One region of the Nodosilinea sp. AN01ver1 genome, then DNA from elsewhere that is predicted to be linked to it. Evidence: riboswitches for the same ligand, from Rfam matches in the RefSeq annotation. Region 1 holds a riboswitch; the other holds the start of a gene.

What was found. A riboswitch is a leader RNA that binds a small molecule or an ion and turns the genes downstream of it on or off. The one in region 1 is predicted to bind cobalamin.
Region 2: it holds a riboswitch for cobalamin, as region 1 does, so the genes downstream of both, ACQ4N7_RS11580 (hypothetical protein) here and ACQ4N7_RS21320 (HupE/UreJ family protein) in region 1, are expected to answer to the same signal.

The regions. Positions count from the first base shown of each region.
Region 1 is NZ_JBNXVS010000034.1:6,101-13,664, forward strand. Features, by position in the region: gene pheT (phenylalanine--tRNA ligase subunit beta) at 1-1,637, shown strand, start outside; gene ACQ4N7_RS21320 (HupE/UreJ family protein) at 1,755-2,363, opposite strand; cobalamin riboswitch at 2,467-2,641, opposite strand; gene ACQ4N7_RS21325 (ABC1 kinase family protein) at 2,774-4,420, shown strand; gene ACQ4N7_RS21330 (FAD-binding domain-containing protein) at 4,441-5,871, opposite strand; gene ACQ4N7_RS21335 (hypothetical protein) at 6,010-6,174, shown strand; gene ACQ4N7_RS21340 (DUF4278 domain-containing protein) at 6,431-6,616, shown strand; gene ACQ4N7_RS21345 (ferredoxin) at 6,954-7,253, shown strand; gene ACQ4N7_RS21350 (inorganic diphosphatase) at 7,382-7,564, opposite strand, start outside.
Region 2 is NZ_JBNXVS010000011.1:132,341-139,904, forward strand. Features, by position in the region: gene ACQ4N7_RS11565 (response regulator transcription factor) at 1-382, opposite strand, end outside; gene ACQ4N7_RS11570 (aminopeptidase P family protein) at 519-1,850, opposite strand; gene ACQ4N7_RS11575 (hypothetical protein) at 2,103-2,420, shown strand; cobalamin riboswitch at 2,489-2,692, shown strand; gene ACQ4N7_RS11580 (hypothetical protein) at 2,805-3,242, shown strand; gene ACQ4N7_RS11585 (DUF1636 domain-containing protein) at 3,317-3,703, shown strand; gene ACQ4N7_RS11590 (ureidoglycolate lyase) at 3,774-4,271, opposite strand; gene ACQ4N7_RS11595 (hypothetical protein) at 4,493-4,735, shown strand; gene ACQ4N7_RS11600 (hypothetical protein) at 4,870-5,181, opposite strand; gene ACQ4N7_RS11605 (pyridoxal-phosphate-dependent aminotransferase family protein) at 5,749-6,897, shown strand; gene ACQ4N7_RS11610 (MarC family protein) at 6,961-7,564, opposite strand, start outside.

The DNA.
Region 1 (7,564 bases):
CCTTCGATCGCGATCGCCTACCCACTACCGATGCTGGGCTAGCTCTAGGGGTTCGCTACGCCCAGCCCGGCGAAACCCTGGTGACGCTGGACAGCCAAAAGCGCCAGCTGCAGCCCGAAACGCTGCTGATTACCGCCAGCGATCAGCCCGTCGCCCTGGCCGGGGTGATGGGTGGTGAAGCCACCGAAGTCCACGACGGCACCCAGGCCGTTCTGCTAGAGGCCGCCTTTTTTGACGCGGCGGCGATCCGCAAATCGGCCCGCAGTCAGGGGTTGCGCACCGAGGCCTCGGCTCGCTACGAGCGCGGCGTTAACCCGGCTGAGCTGGGGCTGGCCTGCGATCGCGCCCTGCAGCTGCTTCAGGAGCTGGCCGGGGCCACCGTGGTCGCCCAAACGGTAGCTACCACGGCCCTTGGGGCCACGATTCCCGAGCGGGTGCTGACCCTGCGGCTGAGCCGGGTGACTCAGCTGCTGGGTCAGGTGGTCAATTTGGGTCAAGCGCCTCAAGACTTGCCGCCAGGAACGATTCAGCAGCTGCTGGAGACGCTGGGCTGTCAGGTGTTTCCAACCGACAACGCAGGCGTGTGGGCCGTGACGGTGCCCGCCTACCGCTACCGCGATCTGGAGCGCGAGATCGATTTAATTGAAGAGATTGCTCGCCTCTACGGCTACAACCACTTCGCCGACACCCTGCCCCAAAAGGCGGTAGGCGGCTACCTCTCGGTAGAGGCCGCCCTGCGTCGACGGCTGCGGGAGGCCTTTCGGGCGGCGGGGCTGACCGAGCTGCTGCACTACTCGTTGACCAAGCCCACCAGCGATCGCCAGGTCACCCTGGCCAACCCCCTCTTTCCTGAATATTCGGCTCTGCGGCAGGATTTAATTGACGGTCTGATCGAGGCCTACGCCTTTAACCTCAACCAGAGCAACGGCCCCCTCAACGGCTTTGAGATCGGCCACATTTTCTGGCAGGACGAGGCGGGCATTCACGAAGCCGAGGCGGTGGGCGGCATTGTTGGCGGCGACGGGCGATCGAGCCAGTGGCCTACCAGTGGACAAGAGCAGCCCCTCACCTGGTACGAAGCCAAGGGCCGGTTAGACAGCGTATTTCGTCGACTGGGGCTGGCGGTTGACTATCGCCCCGACAGCACCGACCCGCGCTTTCACCCCGGTCGCACCGCATCGCTGTGGGTGCGGGGACGGCTAGAGCTGGGCCGCTTTGGTCAGCTCCACCCCCAGCTGCGCCAGCAGCGTCAGCTGCCCGCTGAGGTGTATGTGTTTCAGCTCAACTGGTCGGCCCTGGAGACCTGCCTGGTGCCAGTGCTGCAAAAGTCGGTCAAGTATGCGGCCTACTCTACCTTTCCGGCCAGCGATCGCGACCTCGCCTTCTATGCCCCTCTAGGGGTAGCGGTAGCCGAGCTGACCAGCGCCATGACCAAAGCCGGAGGCAAACTGCTGGAGTCGGTGGATCTGTTCGACGAGTACCGGGGCACAAGCGTGCCCGAGGGCCAGCGCAGTCTTGCCTTTCGCCTGGTCTATCGCTCCCCAGAGAAAACGCTCACCGACGATGCGGTCGACCCGGTTCACCAAAAAGTGCGCGCCGCCCTAGAAAAGCAGTTCGGCGTCACCCTGCGGAGCTAGACAGCAGGGATTTGCGCCAGATCCGCATTTTGTAAGACGGCATTCTGCCTGACGAACGTTGGCTGGGGCAAACGGTGTTTGCCCCAGATGGCTAGAGATGGACCCACAGGGGGGAATCTACACGGGCAAGACGGTTTCTAGCAGCGTTGTGGCTAAAAACGCAGCGCCAATACCGCAAATTACCAGGCCAGCGCGCTGCACAAAGACGGGGTTCGTGCGCTGGGTCAGCTGTCGGCCAATCCAAAAGGCCGCGATCGCGATCGTCAGCTGAATTGTCGTGAAACCCGCTAAATAGGCCACCAGCGGCATGGTTTGAGCGCCAAAAATGGCCTCACCGTAGGCAAAGCCGTGGAACAGCCCGGCGATCGCCGCCAGTCCGGCAATTACCGCGCTCTGGGGTCGATTTTTGAGCGCCAGCAGCAGGCCAAACCCCAGCACCGAGCCAGCGATCGCCAGTTCCGCCGCCGGTAGCGTGACTTCGGCCAGGTGCAGCCCCGTGCCGACCATAGCCGTCAGCACAAAAACTACGGGGATCGCGATGCCCCAGGCGCTGACCGCCGCCAGTAAACCTAGCGCCACCACAAAAGCCAGGTGGTCAAGCCCAATCACGGGGTGCCCCAGGCCCGACAAAAAGCCCTCGGCAAAGGTGACGGGCACCCGTCCACCCAGCGGGTGGTGGGCCAGACTGGGCAGCGGCAGCAGCAGTAGGGCCGCAATTGCCCCCACAGTGCCACGACCGACCAGATTCGACCGTAAACCAGCCCCGACTGATCTCAGGGCAGCAAAGCAATAATTCATCCGTACCTCGCAGACGAAAGAAGAACGACGAAAAACAGAGATGCGATCGGCGGGCGTTCTGGCTCGGTCGTTTTTGTGTTTAACGGAATATTTCGCCAAATGCAAAAACGACCTCACAGCTGCGGGACAGCGGCAGGCTTACACTGCACTTTCCCCGTTGCCTCCGGTGGCTGATCCCCACCGGAACCGATAGCGCCCAAGCATCATAGCACCGGGGGCAGGCCGTCCTGCCGCAGGTTTATCAATAGTCACCGGAACAGGCCAGCCGGGTTAAGTCGTTAGCGACAAAGCCTTAACGTGATTGCGTTAGCATCAATCCATCTGTATCTCAGTTTGCAATGGTTTCATCGTCTCGTTTGGCTCGGCAAAGAGAGATCGTCGAAGTCGTGCTGAGCCACGGCTGGGACTACATGCGACGGCTGCTGGTAGGGGGCCAAGCCGACGAGCCCGAGCTGCCCCCCCCCGCCGTGCTGCGCAACATTTTGACAGACCTGGGGCCGGTGTACGTCAAGCTGGGTCAGCTCTTGAGCACCCGCCCCGACCTCATGCCCCCGGCCTACATTGAAGAACTCAGCAGCCTCCAGAGCACGGTTCCGGCTGTAGACCCCAAAGAAATCGAAATTCACATTCGCCAGTCCCTGGCGGCTGCTCCGGAGGAGCTGTTTGAGCGGCTGGAGTACCACGCGATCGCGGCGGGTTCGATCGCCCAAACCCACAAGGCTGTACTGAAGGATGGCCGTCAGGTGGCCCTCAAGGTGCAGCGCCCCGGCATTGAGCGCCAGGTCGAGCGCGACATGACGTTAATTCGCGACATTGCTCGACTGGTGTCGGCGACCCAGTTTGGCCAGCGCTACAACGTCGTCGAGCTGGCCGAAGAATTTGCCGACGCCCTCAACGCCGAACTCGACTTCACCACTGAGGCGACCTATACCGATCAGCTGCGGCTCAACCTCTCCAAAAGCGCCTGGTACGACGCTGGCCAGCTGATTGTGCCAGAAATCTACTGGGAACTCACCAACTCCAAAATTATGGCGATGGAGTGGCTGGAGGGTGTCCCCCTGCTCAAGGCCGACCTGCGGGCCGAAGATCTCCACAGCGACAGCGTGGGGCTGCGGGCAAAAGCCACGACACTGCTGTTTCGGGCCTTCTTTAAACAGTATTTTGTCGATGGCTTCTTTCACGCCGACCCTCACCCCGGCAACATTTTTTACCTGGTGGATGGTCGCCTGGCCCTGCTGGACTGCGGCATGATGGGCCACATGGATCCGCGCACCCGCACCACCATGACCGAGATGGTGCTGGCCATTGTCAACTGCGATGCCCAGCGCTGCGCCCAGCTCACGTTGCAGCTGGCCGAACCGCTGAAGCCGGTTAACCTGGCTCGGCTGGAGAGCGACTACACCCGGCTGCTGGGCCGCTACTACGGCCTCAGCCTGGAGCAGATTAACACCGCCGAAATTTTTGGCGAAATTTTGGCGGCGGGCATTCGCAACAACCTGCGCTGGCCCGCCAATGTGGGGCTGTTTACCAAATCGCTGGCCAACCTGGAGGGGGCGGCTCGCCAGTTCAATCCGGGCGTGAACCTGATAGACGAAGTGCGCCCGCTGATGGCCGACTTGTTTCGGCAGCAGCTAGTCGGCGACGATCCACTGCTGGCGCTGCTGCGCACGGGGCTAGAATTTCGCAACCTGTCGCTGAGTTCGCCGCGCCAGGTGGGCTTTTTGCTCGATCGCCTCAGTTCAGAGCAGCTCACCTTCAACCTCAAGATTCAGGGAGTTGACGACCTGCGCCGCAGCCTCGACGAGGCCTCTACGCGGCAGTCGTTTAGCATTGTGGTGGCCGCTTTAATCGTGGGAGCAGCGATCGTGGCCACGGGCCGTCAGTCGCCCCAGGGGCAAATTCTCAGCATTGTTTTATTCGCGGCGGCCAGCTTCTTTGGCCTGTGGCTGTTGTTTAGCATTGTGCGCCCCAGGCGGCGGCGATAGGCGATCGCCCCGGCACAGGCTCAGGCCTTTTGGGCTTTGTACTTGTCTTTGAATAGGGCCTGCTGGGTCTTGTGGTCGACAATGGGGGCCGGGTAGTCACCGCGATCGCGCTCCGCAATCTTCCCCGTCACCAGGGCTCCGGTATCCAGCGATCTGAGTTCGGGCACCCACTGGCGAATGTATTCGGCCTCCGCGTCATACTTCTGGGCCTGGCTGGCCGGGTTGAAAATTCGCAGCGGTTTAGGATCCATGCCGCTGGAGGCGCTCCACTGCCAGCCGCCGTTGTTGGCCGACAGATCGCCATCTACCAGGTGCTGCATAAAATATTTCTCGCCCCACTGCCAGTTGACAATCAGGTCTTTGGTCAAAAAGCTGGCCACAATCATGCGGCAGCGGTTGTGCATCCAGCCGATCTCGTTGAGCTGGCGCATGGCGGCATCCACAATCGGGTAGCCGGTGCGCCCCTCGCACCAGGCGGCAAAGTGGTCTTCGTTGTTGATCCAGGGAAAATCTTTGAGGGGCGCTCGGTAGGGGCCGTCAGCCAGCTCCGGAAAAAAGTACATGACGTGCTGATAAAACTCGCGCCAGGCCAGCTCCTGCTGCCAGGTGCGCACGTTGTCGCGGGTTTCGTCGCTGCGGCAGCGGCTGTAGGCGGCATCGGCGGTGGCCCACACGGTGCGAATGCCCACCGCCCCAAACTTCAGCGCCGCGCTCAGACGCGAGGTGCCATCAACAAAGGGAAAGTCGCGCTGCTCGTCGTAGGCGGCAACGGCGCGATCGTCGTCGCAAAAAGCCTCCAGCCGCTCCAGCGCCCCTTGCTCTCCCGGCTCTACCGGAAACCCGTTCTGCCAGCCAAAGCCCAGATCGGCGGCGCTGGGCAGCTCCGTACAGCCTACTTTTTGCGCCGCCTCTTTTTGCTTGGCGCTGAGGGGTTGCAGCCCTGGGGGAGCCGGCAGCGGCTCGGCCTTCGGCTGCTTGATCCAGTTGCGCCAGAAGGGCGTGTAAACGCTGTAGGGCTCGCCCGCCCCGGTGCGCACGTCTCCCGGCGCGTGCAGCAGCTGATCCCAAAAGGTGGTGTGAAATTCAATGCCCGCGTCCTTAAGCGCCTGGGCCACACAGGTGTCGCGCTGGCGCGAGTAGGGCTCTACATCGCGGTTCCAGTAGATGGCATCGACCCCCAGCGCCTGGGCTAGAGCCGGAATTTTCTGACGGGGATCGCCCTGAAGAATCAGGAGCTGTCCGCCCGCTTCGGCGTAGGCGGTTTGTAGCGCCTCCAGGCAGCCAACCATGTAGGCCACTCGCGCCGGGGCCACGTCACCATTTTGCAAAATGCCGGGGTCAAGGCAAAAGACGCCAGTGACATGGGGGGTGCGATCGCGCGCCGCACTCAAGCCCACGTTGTCGCCTAAGCGCAGGTCACGGCGGTGCCAAAACAACACTAAATCGGCCATAGCTGCAGCCCCAACATCCTTTGCAAACGGCTCCCATCAACGAATATTCAGTATAACGACATTAGCAATCGGGGTTAGGCAGCTTCTATCATGGGGCAGATTCGGTCTGCAAGCTCAGCCTTTTTGAGGAGATCAACCATGCTGCAAAACAAGCAAATCATTATGCGCACCTTCAATGGCTACCTTGATTTTTTATCGGAGAGCCAGCCTGCCCTTTCCCCCGATGCCGCCTGCCAGGTGGCGGCTCTGCTCACCCAGGCCGAGTTCAACCTGCAAGTAGCCGAAAACAGCCGTAAGTCTTAGCCTTAAGGAAAAAGCGGGAAAGGGCGGCATGGGGTTCGGGGTTGAGGCGCTTTCCTCACCCCTGAACCTGGTATCTAGCCCTGTATTGAGAACTGATAACAATCGTGTCGGGGCGATCGCAAAGCTTGAAACCCAGATCTTGGCAAACTAAACTGTAAATATAGCTACAGTTTACTCAGCGAGTTTGCTCACTATTCGCGCAACCAGGCTGGGGGTAACGCTGCTGTATCGATACCCTTAACGTGGAGTTTTTGACATGAAGCTGTCCTATCGTGGTGCTCAGTACGACGTACAACTGCCCCAGGTGCAGAGCGATGGCGTAGAAACCGCTGGCACCTACCGGGGAGCCCCGGCCACCTGGCGGCATGTTCATCGCCAGAAGAGTCATTACCATCAGGTTGAAATGACCTACCGAGGCGTCAAGTACAACCAGTCGGTGTAAGCTACGCTTTTTCTACCTACGAATGGGGCAGGCTGAGTATCAGCCTGCCCCATTTTTATAGGCCCTCTAGGTCCAATTGCTGCGTATCGCTCATGCCTATGGCCACTACCTATCGTTTAGGATCCTGAAACCCATAAGTAAACCAATCCATTACCAATCGGTTTGATTACGAATCCCGTTCAGCCAAGCCGCAAAAAGACAAGACAGGCTTCAGGTTTTCCCGTAGTATCAAGATTGTGTTAGATCTGCTCAGAGCAAATCCTGGAAACCTTATCCTAAGGCTGTTCTGTAGTTTATAGATCGACGTGGAATCTGTATTTGACGAGAGGATAGCACCATGGCAACCTTCAAGGTTACGCTGATCAACGAAGCTGAAGGGCTCAACCAAACCATCGACGTTGACGACGATACCTATATTCTTGATGCCGCCGAAGAGCAGGGCCTAGATCTGCCCTACTCCTGCCGGGCTGGGGCTTGCTCCACCTGCGCCGGTAAAATCACCGCTGGTAGCGTTGATCAATCCGATCAGTCCTTCCTGGATGATGACCAGATTGGCGCTGGGTACGTGCTGACCTGCGTTGCCTACCCCACCTCCGACTGCACCATCCTGACCCACCAAGAAGAAGAACTCTACTAAATTTGATCGGCTTATTTCTGCCGCTTTGGCGGGTGGAGATAGGCCCTCAAATGAGTTTTTTGAATTGACAAAAAGGCGCTGCTTAAAATTCTAAGCAGCGCCTTTTTGTCGTTTGAGGAAGTTTAGTGCTATTTGGCTGCGGCCACGCACTGCTCTACCAGAGCCGCGACCTTGTCCACGTTCTGCCAGCCCAAGATTTCGGTGACCTTCTTCTCCAGATTTTTGTAGGAGCGGAAGAATTCAGCGATCTCATCTAGCCGGTGGGGGGCAACATCATCTAGCGACTTTACGCTGGCATAGCGGGGGTCTTC
Region 2 (7,564 bases), on a different contig from region 1:
TGCTGAGATAGTCGTCAGCGCCAATTTCCAGACCTACCACCCGGTCGGTTTCGGTGCCCTTAGCGCTGAGTACCAAAATGGGCACATCAATGCCCTGGTGACGCAGCAGGCGGCACAGATCCAGCCCGTTCATGCCGGGCAGCATCAGGTCGAGCACTACCAGGTTAATTTCGGGGCGATCGGCGCGGCTCGACACTGAGGTGCCCCCCAGCATATCGAGGGCCGTCAGACCGTCTTCGGCCACTAGAATGTCAAACCCCTCTTCGGCCAAGCCCAGGGCCACCGTTTCTCGAATTAGCTCTTCGTCTTCGACCACCAGTACTCGACCTAAGCCAACCCTGAGGTTAGGCTGGGACTGGGCCGCGAGATTTACAGAATTCATAGGGAACGGTTAAAAACTGCTCACTGCAATCATATCAGCCCCTAGAGGGGTGAAATAGCCTGCAAAAGGCTAAACCTTTATAAAGGTAGTCTAACCCCTGACCCCAGCAACCGCTAGACGGCACTCACCTGGAGTTCTATCCACCGCTCACCAACGCCTCGACGGCGGCGGCTTGGGTGGGCAGCGCGGCGGTTAAAACGGTGCAGCCGGTGGCGGTAATCTGTACGTCGTCTTCGATACGAATGCCGCGCACCTGCTGAAAATCCTGCAGTCGTTCCCAATTGACGGTGTTGTTATATCGACCTGACTGCCGGGCCGGGCCTAGAATGCCGGGCACCTGATAAAACCCCGGTTCAATGGTGACTACCATATTGACCGCCAGAGGGCGATCGAGCCGCAGAAACTTCAGGCCAAAGCGATCGCTGCGACTGCGCCCCGGTGCATACCCCGCCACGTCGCCCAGATCTTCCATATCGTGCACATCTAGACCCAGCAGATGCCCTACACCGTGGGGAAAGAACAGGGCGTGGACGTCCTGTTCGACCAGGCTATCGGGGTGGCCCTTTAGCAAACCCAGATCGACCAGCCCTGCGGCCAGGGTGCGGCAGGCGAGCAGATGTAGATCGCGGTACTCGACGCCGGGTTGGGCCGCAGCAATGCAGGCATCGTGGGCGGCCAGCACCACGTCGTAGATATCTCGCTGGGGGGCGGTAAATCGTCCCGACACCGGCCAGGTGCGGGTAATATCTGAGGCCCAGCCGCTGGGGGCTTCGGCCCCGATATCGGCCAGCAGTAGGTCACCGGCAGCCAGGGCATGGTGGTATTGCTCGTTGTGCAGCACCTCGCCGTGGACGGTGACGATGCTGTTGTAGGCGCAGGTCATGCCCTCGGCCACAATCACTTGCTCCATGGCGGCTCGCACCTCGGCTTCGGTGGCGGCTTTGGGTGTGGCAGCCATTCCGGCCCGGTGGGCGGCAACCGACACGGCGGCGGCGCGCTTGATTTGCGCCAGGGCCTCGTCGTCGTGGTGCAGCCGGAGGGCGACCAGGGCTTCTATCAGCGCTTGGCTGCGATCTGAGTCAGATTTGGCCTGGAAGGGTAGTGTTGCAGATTCGGCCCGATAGTGGTCTACCTGGGCGTAGGGGTAGGCCGCTGCGGCCCCAATCTCGGCGGCAATGGCGTCTCGGCTGGGGGTGGGGCCATGCCACAGGGCCGCCTCCGGGGAGGTGTCATCCATAAACAAGGTCAGTCGGCCCCCCTCCAGGTGAATAGCCGCCTTGGCCAGGGGCAGGCCGGCAAAATACAAGAAATGGCTGTTGGCCCGAAAGGGGTAAACATTGGCCGGAAAGTTGCGCGCGACTGCCTGCCCTGACCACAGCAGCACCGGCTGGGGGTGCAGTTCGGCGAGGCGATCGCGGCGCTGCTGAAGCACGCTGGCGAGCGGTAGCGGGGCAGTCTGAAGGGGCATAGACAACCAAAGCCGACGACGTCTTTAGTCTGTCACAAACCGCCTGGCATAGGCACTAGCCCTAGAGCAGCCAGCCCTGGGAATGTCTAAACCTGGCGTTAACTCGGCGGTGCCGACTGTTAACCCCAAATCTCAGCGCGATATTTTAGAATAAATTCAATAATTAATTTTTTGTATATCTCCCGTTCAAAAATCAGTTCAAATGAACTATTGTTGGATCTATAACGGCTAGCCTACTTCAGGTGCAGCGCTATGGCTTCCTTAACAATTCGGCCAGGGTCACGGGTGCGCCTCAAGGGGCAGGATGACCATGTGCCAGACTTTGTGGTTATTCGGTGCGATCGCGATCGCTGCTGGGTGCGCCAGCAAGACTGGGCTCCAGAGGCAGAACTGAACGTTAGCTTCAAGCAGCTGTGGGTTCCCCCCGAGCCCGGCTCTACCCTCCCCGTAGCTTTAGCTAAGCAGGTCAAAGCGGCTGGGCTAGTTGCCGCCCACGGTGACCACCGCGCTGGCGACAATGTGGTCTATATGGCCGCTTACCGTCGCCGCCATGTCCCCCAGGGGCGCTAGCGCAGTTATTAAGTATTGTCGTAGGTCAAGAATTTAGACCGGCTGCACGTATTTCTGCGGCCTAAGTGCTAGTATGCAACTCTGTCGGTTTTAGCGGAGATCAGCCGCTAAAGGAAACGGGGAAAGCGCAGTGAAAATCTGCCACTGTCCCGCAGCTGTGAGCCGGTTTTAGATTTCGAATTTTAGATTTTGGCGGAACGTGAAACCAAAATCCAAAATCGCAAATTCAAAATTGTGTCAGTCAGAATGCCCGCCGATGGATGCCCACGTTTCTTTCCATCTGCGAGGTACAGATGACTGCTTATAAAGTTTTGCTCCCGGGGTGTTGTAGCTCAGGGCCCTTTTTAATTGCGCCTCTAACCCAACCTCCTGCGGGTTAGAGCTATGCGAAGTCATGACAGTGTGTGGCAGGGCTGCTCTGGAAACTGGCAGCCGCTGTTTATTCGCGAGTATTGGTTGCCCATCGGCCACGCCGCCTGGCAGGGTTTTCTAACCCAGGGCCGGGGCATGGTGGTGTGCGAGGTGGCAGGAGCTACCGCGACGGTGGACTGGGGCCGCACCGCTGTAGCCTACACTCTGGGCTTTGTCGCTCAGGCTAGTTTGGTTAGCTACTGGGGCAGCTTGGATCTGGCTGTCGATCAGCAGCTGTCTCTAGACGAAGCCATTGCCACCTACGACCCGACTCAGGACGCCATTTTGCTGCTGCTGGCCGACTCGTCTCCCGCTATTACCTGCCTGCAGGGCTGGGCCGTGCCGCCGCCGGAGTGCTTTCGCCAAATGGGCAATCGCGCCGCCGAGTTTAGCCTGACCCCACAGCCCTAACAGCCCTAAATTTCGCCCGCGCCGAGGCCACAACAATGGCTGGCGCAGTCCATTGACGTATTTTGCCAATTCCTATGACCCAACCCACTCTGTTTGTCTGCGCCCTGTGCAAGTTCCCCGCTGCTGAGACGGGAGACACCACCGGGGGCCAGCACCTGATTGACCAGTTAGCGTCCCAGATCGAAGACGGTACGGTTAATTTACAGCCGGTACGCTGCATGGCCGCCTGCGATCGCGCCTGCAACGCTGCCCTGTCTGCCCCCGGCAAGCTCACCTTCATCTTCAACGACCTGTCGCCCCACCAGGCCGCCCCCGACCTGGCAGAATTTTGCCGCCAGTACGCTGCGGCTGATATGGGTAAGGTGCCCTACGGGCTGCGATCGCCCGTCATCAAAAAATCTACCGCCTACGTTCTTCCTCCCCTGGCGGCTGAGGCAGTGGAAGCTGCTATCGCTCGCTAGTGAATGAATGGATAGGTAGATAAGCAATGAAATCTAAACTCCCCATTCACCCGCCTACCCATCCACCCATCTACCCATTCACAATCTCAAACTCCAGCCCAAACTCCTGGGCCAAATTGCAGGTGTGGTGATCAGTAATATTCGTATCGCTCAGCTCCAGGTTGTAAAAGCTGACGGCGGGGTGCTCAAAGTACGGCCCGCCGTGCCAGGTGCCCACCTCCAGCTTGATGAAGCAATTACCGGGGATGTGAAAGGCACGGATGTCTTGCGGATTGGGCTGCTCTGCTGCCCCCGGCGGCGCTACCCCTATGACCCAGTCTTTGCCCTCCAGCGCTCCCAGGCACTGAGTGCAGCGCCGGTGCTGAGTAATGGTGCGAAACTGCATACCGCGATTCATCAGGGTCATGATGTAGAAGCGGGGAATGCCAGCATCTAGCTTGAGTTGGGCATCGGCAGGGCCAAAGGGAGCTTCGTCAGCGCTGGGGAAGATGACTTGGCCAAAGGGGGCAAAGGACTCTGGGGTAATGGGTTGAGCAGAAAGCTGGTACAGGGTCAGAGGTAAGGCCATTGCAAAACCTCGCTTGGGATGCACAGAAGATAAAAGCGTTGAGCTGGTATCAAGCAACCCGTGCCGTGAGGTTGGTATCACACAGCTGGATGCCGACAGCTACGGCTCTTTCTCCCTTGATAACAGATTCAATTGTAAAGGGTGTAGCAAAGCCATCGGTTGCCGTAACCAAGCCCAACCCTGCCGCCGCGTCGTCGTCACCGAAGAAGGAGGACCACATGATGAGCTGTGACCATACCAGAGCATTAGCCCTGGCCAAAGCAGGGCAGTGGGATGCCGCCCACGAGCTAGTACAGCCCTACGGCGATCGCAACGCCTGCCTGATTCACGCCTACCTACATCGGGTCGAGGGCGACAGCAGCAACGCCCGATACTGGTATCGGCAAGCTGGGGAAACCATGCCAGCTAATACCCTGGAGGAAGAACTGGAGCGCTTAGCTGATGCGATCGCGGACCAGGCGTAAATAGATTCACTGGCCCGGCATTGGGCAGCCCGTGACGATGTCTCCTGCAAATAATCTAGTAAAGACTGGACACTGAGTCGCTGTATGTTTTTGCAAGCCCCGGAAATAATTGACGAGTTAGAAGAAGCCCTGGATCATGATTCAGGGGGTGGCAATGGCGCACGGCGGCTATGGCGTAGAGCCAGCAACCGATACATCACCATCCCGGTCATGGTGGCAGAAATACCCCACATCGTGGCGATCGCAATAGAGCTCGTCAAAATCAACCCGGTGGTTGTATGGCCGATAGCTCGGGTAACAGAACTCAAAATAGACCAGCCCAGCCCCCAGCTAGCCGCACCGCTAATGATTTGAACTAAAACCCACCAGGCCATCCCAGGAATCTGGGTATAAAACACCAGCCCCTGAATACCACCGATTATCAGGCCCCCAACGGCTCCACTCATGATTAAGCTGCTGTGAAAGGCAACATAGGGTCGCACCATTCTGCTCAGAACCACCCCTAACATCGTGGCCAGCGTCCATCGCACCGTTCCCGAAGCCCCCAAACGCAGCATTGACCCCTGCAAGAGACCGACTGCAGCTCCCAGAACATAGGGAATAACTAGGTTTTGCTCAGCAGGGACGCTGATCACGGCTAATCCACAGCCTAAAACGGTCAGGCCAACCCAGAGGGCATAGAACTTCCAGGCCCTGTGCGGAGGATAATTGACGGCCAAGAATAGGGGACGGTTAAGGGCAGAAAAATTCATAGGGATGTCGTTAGCGTAACGTTGGACCAGGGACGATACCGTCGGTAGCGACTCGACCCGCCTGCCCTGCTAACAGCATACCCTCACCCCCTGAGCCTGGCCCTAGATCCATCGGCCACATTCCAATTCAAAATCCGAAATCTAAAAATCCAAAATCCCCTAACACTTCTTACGATGCCGCGAAGAAATGCAAAACCTCCCATCCTTAGTTGGTAAGCTGAAGGTTTGTTTCTTCATTTGCAGAGTTGGGCAGTAGCAGGCATGGATAACAAGTTAATGCTGATGATTCCGGGGCCGACCCCTGTACCAGAGCAGGTGCTGATGGCCATGGCTAAGCACCCCATGGGCCACCGCAGCGGTGAGTTCAGCGCGATTATGGCCGAGGTTACCGAAAACCTCAAGTGGCTGCATCAAACCCAGAACGATGTGCTGGTGCTGGCCGCTAGCGGCACCGGGGCGATGGAAGCGGGCATTATCAACTTCCTCAGCGCGGGCGATAAAGTGCTGGTGGGCAACAACGGCAAGTTTGGCGAACGCTGGGGCGAGGTGGCCCGCGCCTACGGCCTCGACACCCACGAAATTACCGCCGAGTGGGGTAAGCCGCTGAATCCTGACGACTTTAAAACAGCTCTGGAGGCTGACACCGCTAAAGAAATTAAAGCGGTGATTATCACCCACAGCGAAACCTCGACTGGGGTGCTCAATGACCTGGAAACCATCAATCGCCATGTCAAAGCCCACGGGGCGCTGATCATCGTCGATGCGGTGACCAGCCTAGGGGCCACCTCGGTACCGGTCGATGAATGGGGTCTAGACGTGGTAGCGTCCGGTTCCCAGAAGGGCTATATGATTCCGCCCGGTCTGGCGTTTGTAAGCGTCAGCGCTAAAGCCTGGGAGGCCTACGAAACCGCTACCCTACCCAAGTACTACCTTGACCTCAAGCCCTACAGCAAAAATGCGGCTAAGAATACGACTCCCTTTACGCCCCCGGTGAATATGTTCTTTGCCCTCCAAGCGGCGCTGCAAATGATGCAGAAAGAAGGGCTGGAGGCTATCTTTGCCCGCCACGATCGCCAGAAGCGGGCCACTCGCGCCGCTATGGCGGCCCTCAACCTGCCGCTGTTTGGGGCCGACGACTGCGCCAGCCCGGCGATCACCGCCGTCATGCCCCAGGGGGTAGACGCTGAGCAAGTTCGCTCGGTGATGAAGAAGCAGTTTGATATTGTTTTAGCCGGGGGCCAGGACCATCTGAAGGGCAAGATCTTTCGGATTGGCCACCTGGGCTTTGTGTGCGATCGCGATATTCTAACCGCCGTTGCCGCCCTCGAATCGACCCTCACCCACCTGGACTACGACCAGTTGACCCCTGGCGCTGGGGTCAACGCCGCTGGGCAGGTGCTGCTGGCCTAAAGACCCACTGGATCAGGAAAGATGTAGACCTCAGAGTTTGTCGAAATTCTGGGGTCTTGTCATTTAGATCTCTGGCAGCTCGGTATCGAGGCCAAAGGCCTGGGCGGGCGGCAGCTGCAGCACGCTGAGCAGCCCATCGAGCATGTACTGCACCGCCAGCGCCGCCAGCAGCACCCCCAGCACGCGGGTAACGACGTTAATGCCAATTTGGCCCAGGGCCTTGCCCAGAGGTTGAGACAGCAGCAAAAAAATGTAGCACAGCAAAATCACGACCCCAGCAGCGCCCAGCACCACGGCCAGCCCCAGGTAGTAGTTGGTTGACTCTCGCGACAGCACCAAAATACTGGCCAAGCTGCCCGGCCCCGCAATCAGCGGAATTGCCAGGGGAAACACGCTGACATCCTGCCGCTCCACAGCTTCCTCGGCCTCGGCTTTGGTCTCGCGCTCCTGGTGCACAAAAATCATGTCGAGGGCAATTTTAAACAGCAGAAATCCTGCCGCAATTTGAAAGGCTTGTAGGCTAATGCCCAGGTTGTGCAGCACGTAAGCTCCCGTTAGCCCAAAGACCAGCAGGATAATGGCTGATACCACCACGGCGCGGGTGGCGATTTGGGTTTGCTCAGCCTCGCTGCGATCGCTCACCAGGGCCAGGTACAGAGGCGTTAGC